2 regions of the Pseudoalteromonas sp. KAN5 genome follow, and region 1 is predicted to be linked to the other one. Evidence: riboswitches for the same ligand, from Rfam matches in the RefSeq annotation. Region 1 holds a riboswitch; the other holds the start of a gene.
What was found. A riboswitch is a leader RNA that binds a small molecule or an ion and turns the genes downstream of it on or off. The one in region 1 is predicted to bind cobalamin.
Positions count from the first base shown of each region.

Region 2: linked by a shared signal. The riboswitch ahead of KAN5_RS11515 (TonB-dependent receptor) and the one ahead of KAN5_RS10525 (ABC transporter ATP-binding protein) in region 1 are both predicted to bind cobalamin.

Region 1 is NZ_AP025589.1:2,345,442-2,351,232, reverse strand. It holds rRNA gene KAN5_RS10545 (23S ribosomal RNA) at 1-591, shown strand, start outside; rRNA gene rrf (5S ribosomal RNA) at 848-962, shown strand; gene KAN5_RS10535 (FKBP-type peptidyl-prolyl cis-trans isomerase) at 1,277-1,705, shown strand; gene KAN5_RS10530 (histidine phosphatase family protein) at 1,959-2,573, shown strand; cobalamin riboswitch at 2,595-2,738, shown strand; gene KAN5_RS10525 (ABC transporter ATP-binding protein) at 2,822-3,655, shown strand; gene KAN5_RS10520 (iron ABC transporter permease) at 3,645-4,640, shown strand; gene cobT (nicotinate-nucleotide--dimethylbenzimidazole phosphoribosyltransferase) at 4,644-5,708, shown strand; gene KAN5_RS10510 (adenosylcobinamide-GDP ribazoletransferase) at 5,708-5,791, shown strand, end outside.
Region 2 is NZ_AP025589.1:2,588,092-2,593,882, forward strand. It holds gene KAN5_RS11505 (efflux RND transporter permease subunit) at 1-212, shown strand, start outside; gene msrA (peptide-methionine (S)-S-oxide reductase MsrA) at 351-887, shown strand; gene KAN5_RS11515 (TonB-dependent receptor) at 981-2,828, opposite strand; cobalamin riboswitch at 2,862-3,029, opposite strand; gene KAN5_RS11520 (YajQ family cyclic di-GMP-binding protein) at 3,241-3,723, opposite strand; gene KAN5_RS11525 (VanZ family protein) at 3,878-4,228, shown strand; gene KAN5_RS11530 (2-dehydropantoate 2-reductase) at 4,221-5,129, shown strand; gene thiI (tRNA uracil 4-sulfurtransferase ThiI) at 5,161-5,791, opposite strand, start outside.

The DNA.
Region 1 (5,791 bases):
GTACGGTTAGTGTAATGGTAGAAGCCAGCTTAACTGCGAGACAGACACGTCGAGCAGGTACGAAAGTAGGTCATAGTGATCCGGTGGTTCTGAATGGAAGGGCCATCGCTCAACGGATAAAAGGTACTCCGGGGATAACAGGCTGATACCGCCCAAGAGTTCATATCGACGGCGGTGTTTGGCACCTCGATGTCGGCTCATCACATCCTGGGGCTGAAGTCGGTCCCAAGGGTATGGCTGTTCGCCATTTAAAGTGGTACGCGAGCTGGGTTTAGAACGTCGTGAGACAGTTCGGTCCCTATCTGCCGTGGGCGTTTGAGAATTGAGAGGGGTTGCTCCTAGTACGAGAGGACCGGAGTGAACGAACCGCTGGTGTTCGGGTTGTCATGCCAATGGCATTGCCCGGTAGCTACGTTCGGAACTGATAAGCGCTGAAAGCATCTAAGCGCGAAGCAGGCCTCGAGATGAGTTCTCACTAGACTTTTAAAGTCTCTGAAGGGCCGTTGAAGACTACAACGTTGATAGGCAAGATGTGGAAGCATGGTGACATGTTAAGCTAACTTGTACTAATTACCCGTGAGGCTTAACCATACAACGCCAAACGCGTTTTATCATTTACGTCCATGTAAATGACTAAAGCCGCACAAGTGCGTTAAAATCTGTTCCAGACAGATTTTTATGTGACTGTTTAAGCGCAGAAGTTAAGATTGTAGGTCGTGATTTATCGCGACAACTAAAGTAGATTTACTAGCAGCTGTAAGCGATAAGCTTTAAGTTGTAAGAAAACAATTATCAGCATTTTCAAATTTTAGTTAGTGCGTAGAAATACGAACTGACACCAAATTTGCTTGGTGACAATAGCGTTTTGGACCCACCTGACCCCATGCCGAACTCAGTAGTGAAACGAAACAGCGCCGATGATAGTGTAGCATTTGCTATGTGAAAGTAGGTCATCGCCAGGCTCCAAATAATAGAAACCCGTTACAGCGATGTAACGGGTTTTTTGTTGTAAAGTATAGCTGTCAGCGTTAAGCCGTCAGCTATCAGCCGCACAGTGTCAACCTGGATACCGCAGCGTGGGTTGAGGGCTCCCACGGATTAAAGAACGCCACGAACTCCTCAGAGCGCAACATACACCTTTAAAACGGTGCCTCTTTAACTCTCCTGCATTTTAATCTTGAAAAACTCGAAACTCGAAACTTATTATAACACTTGCGTTTATTGTTCTACTTATGCGATAAATCACCTTATTTATAGTATAAATAAGTGAGCTTAGGTGGCACGGAAAAAGACAACAAAATCAAAAGGCTCTTCGGGGCTTAATCGTAAAAACAGTGAAAGTTTTATTGCAAAGTTTAGTAGTCACCCTGATACTCAACGGTGTGATTCTGGTTTAATGTATAAGGTAATTGATGAAGTGTCTGCAGAGCAGGTAACTGATTCAGATACTGTGGTAATTAATCAGCGTATTATGTTAGCAGATGGTAGTGTTATAGCTGACAGCTATAAAGCGGGTATGCCGGAAGTGTTTGCATTAGCTGAGGCTATTGAAGGATTACGAGAAGGTATCCTATTGATGACTGTTGGTTCTCGCTATGAGTTTGTTATTCCTCCTGAACTGGCATGGGGTCGCAAAGGTAATGGCGGTAAAATAGGTGCTAATGCGGTATTGCATTTTGATGTGCGTTTAATACGTTTAGCTTAAGCGGTGCTTTATATCAATCAACTTAAATATTTAACCATTCTAGCGAGCTAAATAAAGCGCTAACTGCGTATAAATGACTGCATGGATGCAGGAGGTAGAGCAATGCAGAAGCAATTGCCGAGAACAACTACATGTCAAAATTTATGCCTTGTTATCACGCCATTTATCTGTCGCTATAAATGGTCAGTAACTTGATATGATTGGTATTACTTAATAATTCAAAGCTCGATTCATTATTTTTACTAAGGATGTTATGACACCATTTTCTAGTCGTGTTTATTTATTACGTCATGGAGAACTTGTTGAGCAAGGTGTTTTGGCCGGACATACCGATTTTGCATTAAGCAAAAATGGTGTCGAACAGTTAAACTCTGCCGTTGCCGGAATTACGGGTATAGAACGCATTATTAGTTCTACGCTAATACGTTGCAGCGTATTTGCAACTGAGCTTGCTAATCGCCAACAAATCCCCCTAGTGTTAACGGATCAAATCCGAGAGTATAACTTTGGCGAGTGGGATGGTTGTAAATATGAATTTTTATGGCAACAAACACATAGTCCGAGTATTGGTGATTTTTGGCAAGAACCATGGCATGTTACTCCGCCCGGTGGCGAGCGCATGGCTGAATTTTATGAACGGATTGCGACATGGTGGCACACTCTACTAATTGATATTGCAAAAACCAACACTCAAGCGCAGTTGGTGATCACTCATGCAGGAGTGATCAAACAGCTGCTCGCGATAATTTGCCAGTTACCTAAACAATCTCAGCAACAAAATATTTTCTCCATCGGCTATGGTAAGCATGTGTGCATTGAGGTTTTTATTGATGAAAGTGGTCATGCATGGCCTAGAATTATTTTTTAAATACGATTACTAGCCGTCTAGAAAGATATTCATTGAAATATTTATTCACCTGCCCATAATAGAGCCTTATGTATTTTGGAATGGGGTGAAAGTCCTCAACTGTACCCGCAACTGTAAGTCACCTGGGTGATAAGTCAGATACAAAATACGTTAATTTGAATCAACGAGCGGGTTAACTCTTCTATTTTCACCATAAATGTTATGGGTTGTAGTGCTGTGGGTTTGCTATCGCCAGAGAGAACAACACATTGCATACACCTGACGCAGCGCCACCTCCTTTACTTAAAGTTACCAACTTATCTTGGTCTGTAGCCAGTACTACTATTTTGCAAAGTATCGATTTTTCGATAAAAGCAGGGCAGTTCATCGGTTTGTTAGGCCCCAATGGTGCAGGTAAATCAAGCTTACTGCGTTGTTTATACCGTTATAGCAAGCCAGGCAGTGGCGAGGTTGCCTTTGCCGGACAGAACATCTGGCAGTTAAGTGCGGATGAGTATGCTAAACAGGTAGCCGTTGTACTGCAGGAAACACCTTCGCAATTTAACTTATCTCTTTATGATGTTGTAAGCCTTGGGCTTACCCCCCACAAAAGCTTATTTAGTTCTACCACAACAACGGATAAAGAACTAATTTTACAGGCGATTGAACAAGTTGGCTTGAGCCATCATTGTCAGCAATCGTTTGATTCTCTTTCGGGTGGCGAAAAGCAACGGGCATTAATTGCGCGCTCTATTGTACAAGGCCCCAAATTACTCATTATGGATGAGCCTACTAGTCATTTAGATATTAAATATCAAATTCAACTAATGGAATTGGCTAAGTCGCTTAATGTGACCGTTTTAGCATCGTTTCATGATCTGAATCTCGCTGCGAGTATGTGTGATGAATTGTTGGTTCTCAAAAAAGGCCGATTAGTTGCATCAGGCACACCAGAGCAAGTGATCACTGAAAAAATGCTCAGCGATGTATTTGGCGTGTGCGCTGAGGTATCCCCGCATCCTCAAAGCGAGCAATTAGACAAGGTGATTCCGCATATTACCTACTTTTATGGTTATCAGACGGGAGTGACTAATGGCAAATAATCACTCTCTAGCTGTTGTCACTGCATTAATATTGGCAGTTGTCAGTATTTTTATTGCATTGAGCTTTGGTGCTGCCCCCAGTAAGTTCATTGATGTGTACCATAGTCTTATAGGGCAAGGGCATGACTCCTTTATTGAAAGAATCATCAGGCAATTACGGATGCCGCGTACCTTATTGGCTTTTTTAGCTGGTTCTGGTTTAGCGATTGCTGGGTTAATTTTACAAACAGTGACGCGTAACCCGTTGGCCGATCCTTATTTATTTGGTATTTCATCGGGCGCGTCATTTGGCGTGGTGTGCTTTATTACCATCACTGGTGTAAGTGCTGGAATTAGCATGTCTGCGGCAGCGTTTGTTGGTAGCTTATGCACTATGTTATTACTGGTTTTTATTGCTGGGCGGGCAGGTCGTGGGCAAGTTGAAACCATGTTATTAGCAGGGGTGGCGCTCTCATTTTTATTTAGCGCATTTACTAGTTTATTGTTGTACTTTAGCGATCCACAGGCGATCACCGCTATTTTATTTTGGACGTTAGGCAGCTTTGCTCGTGCTCATTGGGAAACACTCTGGTTACCTGCTTTAGTTATTTTAAGTTGTACAGCGATAATGATGGGTTTTCGCCGTCAGCTCAATGCAATGTTATTAGGTGATGAAAGTGCTGTAACGCTAGGTATCCCAGTGCAACGTTTTCGACTATTAATGTTGATACTTAGCTCTTTGATCACTGCTGTATTAGTCGCCATGTGTGGCGGTATAGGTTTTGTTGGTTTGATGATCCCGCATATTGTGCGCTTTTTTATTTCCCAAGGCACACCCAGTGGCTTAATGATGACCGCACTGGTTGGTGGTACATTTATGGTATGGGTTGATGTGTTGTCGCGTATTCTACTTGCCAATCAAGAGTTACCTATTGGCGTGATCACCTCTGCAATTGGTAGTGTGTTCTTTTTATCGTTACTTTATTTTCGCAAGCGAGAGAGCTAACCGATGTTTAATATACCCACAATGACGAACCAATTTAGCTACATAATCGCTGATAAAATAAATCAAAAAACCAAACCATTAGGCGCACTTGGACTGCTTGAGCAATGTGCTATGCAACTGGTTACAGTGTTTAGCCAAAATGTGGCTGAGGAACACGCGTTTAAAGCATTCACGCCTAGTATCAGCAAACCTACTTTATTGGTTTTTGCAGGGGATCATGGTGTGGCAGCGCAAGGCGTGTCGATAGCACCCAGTGATGTTACCTCTCAAATGGTTGCTAACTTTGTCAGCGGTGGTGCAGCCATCAATGTATTTTGCCAACAGCTTGGCTGGCAGCTTGAAGTAGTTGATTGTGGCACTTTGCATCCAGTCACAGCAGCGAGTGTGCACAATTGTCGTTTAGGTAGCATCACCAAGCCATTAAATACTGAAATGGCGATGAGTACCTCACAAGTGCAGCAAGGCTTTAATAATGCTAAGCAACTTATCCAGCAGCTGTATCTTAACGGTTGTAATACCGTTGCATTTGGAGAAATGGGTATAGGCAACACCACCAGTGCTGCAGCAATTATGGCGGCAATGCTAAAGTTACCCGCGCAGCAGTGTGTAGGTAAAGGCACTGGGGTGAGCGATGATATTGTAAAGCGCAAAATAACGGTAGTAGAGCAGGCGCTAGCATTACATAAATCACACCTTGCTGATCCGATTACTTTACTTGCTGCGTTAGGCGGGTTTGAAATTGTGCATATAACAGGTGCAATGCTTAGTGCTGCCGAGAAAGGCATGGTTGTCGTTGTTGATGGCTTTATTTGTAGCGCCGCAGCTATGGTTGCTATCGCGATTAACCCCGAAGTTAAAGAGTATTTAATATTTGCGCATTGTTCAAATGAGCAAGGGCATCAGCTTATGTTAGAGGCTCTAAATGTTAAGCCACTGCTACAACTCGATTTACGTTTGGGAGAGGGCACAGGTGCGGCGCTAAGTCTCCCGTTACTGCAAGCTGCACTGGGTTTTTATAATCAAATGGCGAGTTTTGCTGATGCTGGTGTAGAGCAGGTTGTTAGTTAATGCAAAATAACTCAGTGTACAATAACGTTACGCAATGGCAGTTACTATTATTAGCAATCAGCTTTTTAACTCGCATACCTGTT
Region 2 (5,791 bases), 240 kb from region 1:
CCGTGCCGCTAGTATTAGCATCAGGCCCTGGTGCTGAAAGCCGAATGGTAATCGGTGTAGTTGTATTTACCGGCGTGATTGTTGCGACCATACTCACACTATTTGTGGTGCCTGCCGCCTACTATGCGCTCGCTCGCAACACCCAATCACCTGAGTTTTTACAACAAAAACTTAATCAGCAAGAAGCTGAAAAACCACTTAAAGAGCTTTAAGCAACTTTTAGCGTTGCTGCACTATGCAGCAACGCTTTTCCCTTTCCTCATTCTGATCCGTGAAATAAAACACCGTCTTAGCCGTTCTTCTGCTAGGCTAGAACATCTGCGTAATTTAACGTTTTTAGGAGTACATATATGAGCAAAGCAATTGAAACTGCTACCTTTGGTGGCGGCTGTTTTTGGTGTATTGATGCCGCATTTAGACGGGTAAAAGGCGTTACCCATGTAAGCTCTGGTTACACCGGTGGCGAAACAACAGATCCAACCTATAAACAAATATGTACAGGGCTTACTGGCCATGCCGAAGTAGTTAATATCGAGTTTGATAGCAGCCAGATAAGCTTTGAGACCTTGCTCGCAATGTTTTTTACACTACACGATGCCACACAGCTTAATCGCCAAGGCAACGACGTGGGGACGCAATACCGCAGCGTAGTTTATTACCACAATACTGAGCAACAAACGCAAACAACTGACTACATTGCTAAATTACAAAGCCAAATACGCGAAAAAATCGTCACAGAAGTGAGCCCTGCAACCACCTATTACCCGGCAGAGCAATACCATCAAGACTATTACAACGAAAATCCAGAGCAGCGTTATTGCAGTTTATTGATTGCACCTAAGCTGCAGAAATTTGCTAAAGACTACAAAGCGTTTTTAATAAGTTAAGTAAAACTCAGCCCACATAATATTTTTATATCAATACGAAAAAAGCCCGACACACAAAAGGTGTCGGGCTTTTTTATTTAGGTTGAAACGCGATTAAAACTGGTAACTGGCGCCAACAAAGAACTGTCTACCAGCTGCATTGTAACCAAGTAAGTCACCGTTAGCGGCAAACCCAGTACCTGCCGTAAAGTATTCTTTATCTGTAATATTCTCAATTCGAGCCTGAAATGATAACTCATCCAGTAATTGATAATTTGCGGCTATATTGAACACTGTATAAGCAGCCAACTCAGTATCATAATAAGCGATTGATGGACGTGAAGAGCGATATTGCATTGCGATATTAGCGTCAAAATCACCCCAGCTTTTGCCAAGGGTGTAATTAAATGTTTCAGATGGTCTGCGCGGTAAATCTGTATTGGTTGTTTCATCTTTAGCGTCTAAGAAGCTAAGGTTGATGTTATGTTGAAATCCCAAACCTTCAAAATCAGCAGATAACTCAACACCTTGCATAGAGACTTTATCAATATTTGTTGCTACATACTTACCAATTTCAGCATCATATTTATTATCAATTAAGTTATCAATGTTGTTGTCGAAAATAGCGATATCGTAACGCCCCCACTTTGTATCTAAAGTAACACCAAACTCATTATTAACTGACTCTTCAGGTTTAATATCACTATTAGGGGCATACCAAAGACTATCCGTGACAAAGGCATTGATCAGCGATGGTGCTCTAAATGCGGTTCCGTGACTAAGGCGTACACTAAGATATTGATTTGCCTTATAGCCTACACCTGTTGTGTAAGTATTTGCGCGGCCATGAAATTCGTAATCATCAGTTCTAACAACTGCGTTACCAAGCCAAGTTTCATCATCATAAAATACACCAACGAACACTGCATTATTATCGCGCTCTTCTTCAGATGAAGAAGCTGATGATGCAGATAAATCTTCATTTAAGTAATTAAATCCACCAGTAAGATCTAACGATTTTGTTACTGTATAAAGTCCACTGTATTCAAACTCAACACGCTCTGTGCTATAAATTTGTTGATCATCAGTCCCTGTTTGAATATTTTCTTCTTGGGATACACTCACTGATGCGCTTTGCGTATATACGTCCGAGCTTTTTTTCCAGCCAAGTTTTGCAATATAGTTTTCAAAATCGTACGCGTCATTACCCCATGCATTATCATACTCACCTTGGCCTTCGCTATACTGGCTAAGTAAGCTAAATTCACCTGCATTCAATGTTCTATATGCCAAGTTAAAGCCAATGTTTTTATTAGTGTAACCGTCATCATCATGATCTTTTGTTACTGCTAATGATGGATCTTTACCTGTTACATCATAACCATCAGTATCTTCATAACCTAAGTTATAATTAAAAGTGATAGCATCTTTTACAAGCCCGCCAGCTATTTGGTAGTTAGAATAATTATCACTACCTAATGTGGCTGACACAGTATTTTTACTTGCTTGGCGGGTAATTATATTGATAACCCCTGCCACTGCATCTGAACCATAAATTGCCGCTCTTGCGCCTTTGACAATTTCAACGCGTTCAATACTATTAACTGGAATATTGGTTAATGATACACTACCGGAACTTGCATCACTTACACGTACGCCATCAACTAACACTAGTGTATGTTTTGCACTGGCCCCACGAACAAATACATCAGCTTTTTGACCAAAGCCACCATTGCGAACAACATCGACACCAGCAATAGTGTTTAGAAGCGATGGTAAATCCCGATAATTATTCTTTTCGATTTCTATACGATCAATAATATCAACAGTCGCTAGCGTATCAGTAATTGATTGCTCAAATTTGTTAGCTGTTACCGTAAGACGCTCAATTGATTGCTCTGCAGACACAGAAAAAGATAACGCGGCAGCGATTGCTACGCCTAAAGTAGATTTGTTTAACATGATATCCCCTGACCCGCGCCCACCGCACAAGTGATAGTAAATTGACTTCAAGGCCGGTCTCCGGACTTAACAAATATACGTGTATATATTATGTATCACCGTTGCGGGGGCAGTGTTGGACTGTATTTGTATCCTACAAATATCACCAACTTCCCGATTATCTTGCTGTACCTATCAACAACCTTGAAAAGTAACTACAAGCACCTTAAAAATAGGTGGTTATTGTGATTATTTTAGGGATAAAAGTCAATGGACGGCTATACATCTAAATATTCGAACTTCGAGCAAGCATAAGTGCCAAAATACAAAAGCCAAACAACAAAAAGTCATTTGGCTTCAATAATATCTTCAAAAATAAAGAGTGCAGCTGGATAAACTCGGGGCTCGCAGTTCGTTACTCGCAGCTTAGTTTTTAATCGCGGAAGTTTTTGAACTGAAATGGCTGGCCAAGGTCAGCATTACGCACAACTTGCATTGCTTCTTGTAAGTCATCACGCTTTTTACCTGTCACGCGTACTTCTTCACCTTGAATTGCTGCCTGTACTTTTACTTTAGAGTCTTTAATGGCTTTAACTACTTTTTTCGCTACGTCTTTTTCGATACCTTGCTTTAATGCAACATTACGAAATACATTTTTACCTGCACGAGAAATATCTTGTAGCTCTAAGCTAGCTACATCCATACCGCGTTTTGATATTTTACTTGCTAAAATATCAAACAACTGCATAACCTGTGAATCAGCTTCTGCCTTTAATTTAATCGTTTTGTCGTTAAGTTCAATCGATGCATCTACACCTCTAAAGTCAAAACGGGTTTCTAATTCACGGTTAGCATTATCTACCGCATTCTTTGCTTCGTTCATTTCCACTTCTGAAACAATATCAAATGAAGGCATGGGTCTCTCCTAACAAGATTTTTTAAAATTAATATGAGGGAGATTATAACGCCTATTTTAAAAATCTTTACATTTTTATGCACTTTGTTCAGGTGCGATACGAAATTTGTTTGATATACTGCGGCTCTGTTTTTAAACGATTTTAGGATTTATCGTGACTCGGCGTGTTTACCAAGCACTATTTTTAGTGAGTATAGTGGCGTTTACTTTTTTGTTTGCCAAGGAAATTAAAGGTGCTGCAAACTTATTTCCGCATGTTGATAAAGTAGCACATTTTGGCATTTTCTTTATTCTTGCCGTGGTGATGGATAAAGCATTCAAAATCCCGCTACTTATGCAAATTTTGTTGCTAGCAAGCTATGGCGCTGCAATTGAAATAATGCAAGATATGCTACCGTATCGCCAAGCATCCGTTGCCGACTTTATTGCTGATTTTGCCGGTGCTGCGAGCTACTTTGCCATTAAGTTAATGTTCCATATTGGTACAAAACCAAATCATGGCTAATATTGTTATTGTTGGTGATGGGGCAATTGGCCTACTATATAGCCACTTTTTAAGTACAGGCAATCAACTTACTATTGTCACTAGACGTGGCTGCCGCCAAAACAAATATTATTACCAACAAAATCAGCAACAACACCGTATAACAGCAAAGGTATTAACCACTCAACAATTACCTGAATTAGCTCATCAACCGATTGATATGGTGATTTTTGCAGTTAAAGCCTACCAAGTAAGCGATGCTTTTAAGCAGCTGAAACCTTACTTTTCTGCGCAGTGTAGTATTGTATTATCTCATAATGGCTTGAGTAACCTTGCACCACTACAACGCCAATTACAAAGCCAGCAAGCCCTGTTTTTTTTAACAACTCGATTAGCTGGCTTTAAAATCACACCGACTACCGTCACTCATACCGGCAACGGCGAAAGTGTCTTGGGCAGTTGTAATGCAGTAGCTGCTGCTCGCTACCAAGATGTAATGCAACAACTACAAGGTTTACCCAATATCAGCTTTAGTGAGCACATTACTCTATTACGCTGGCAGAAGCTGTTAGTGAACATTGCAATCAACCCACTTACAGCTTTACATAATGTAAAAAATGGCGCACTTACAGCACCACAATTTAGTGGAAAAATTGTAAATGTCTTGAATGAAGCCTGTCATGTAGCCAACTTATTAGGGATCAATGTGCAGCTAGCCGATGCATTAGCAAACGCCTACCAAGTAATGAGTGACACCAAAGACAATTATTCATCTATGCACCAAGATATCGCTCATAGCCGTATGACTGAAATTGATGCTATGTGTGGTTATATTTGTCAACAAGGCCAGCAACTCGGTATCAGTACACCTCATAATCAATCGCTTGTTGATGCGATCAGGCATAAAAAAAGCGCGATTTAACTCGCGCTTTCCAATAATCCTATCAACTAATTTATGGGCGATATACTTTTACATTGGCAAAGCCATTTTCATGTAAAATAAGCGCCTGTAGCTGACTCATGACCCCTTTAGCACAATATAAGTAGTAATCCTTATCCTGCGGCAAATCACCAAACTTTGTGGCAAGGCGGAAAAACGGTAAATGTACAACTTCAATCCCGTCAATTTCAAGGGGGCTGGCGTCTTCTTCTTCTGGGGAGCGAATATCAACAACCACCGCATCAGCTGGTAAATCTGAAACCGATTCAGCTTCTTTAAGCTCTTGTTTTGCTTCAACATCAATGTCACGTACATCCATAATACGCGCATTTTCAACTACCGTATCCAGCACATCAAAATCAAATTTTTGTTCTTCAGCTTCTACTACCGCAACTTTCGCTTTAACAGTAGGCTTTTTAGAGATCACACCACAATACTCAGGCATGGTTTCAGCCATTTCTGCCGTGCCAATTCTGCGGGCAATATCGATAATCTCTTGCTTATCATGCTGAATGAGCGGGCGTAATATCAGTGTTTCAGTAACACGGTCAATCACGCTTAAGTTGGCTAATGTTTGGCTTGATACCTGACCAAGACTCTCACCGGTAACCAAGGCTTGGATCCCCATTTTTTCAGCAATTTTG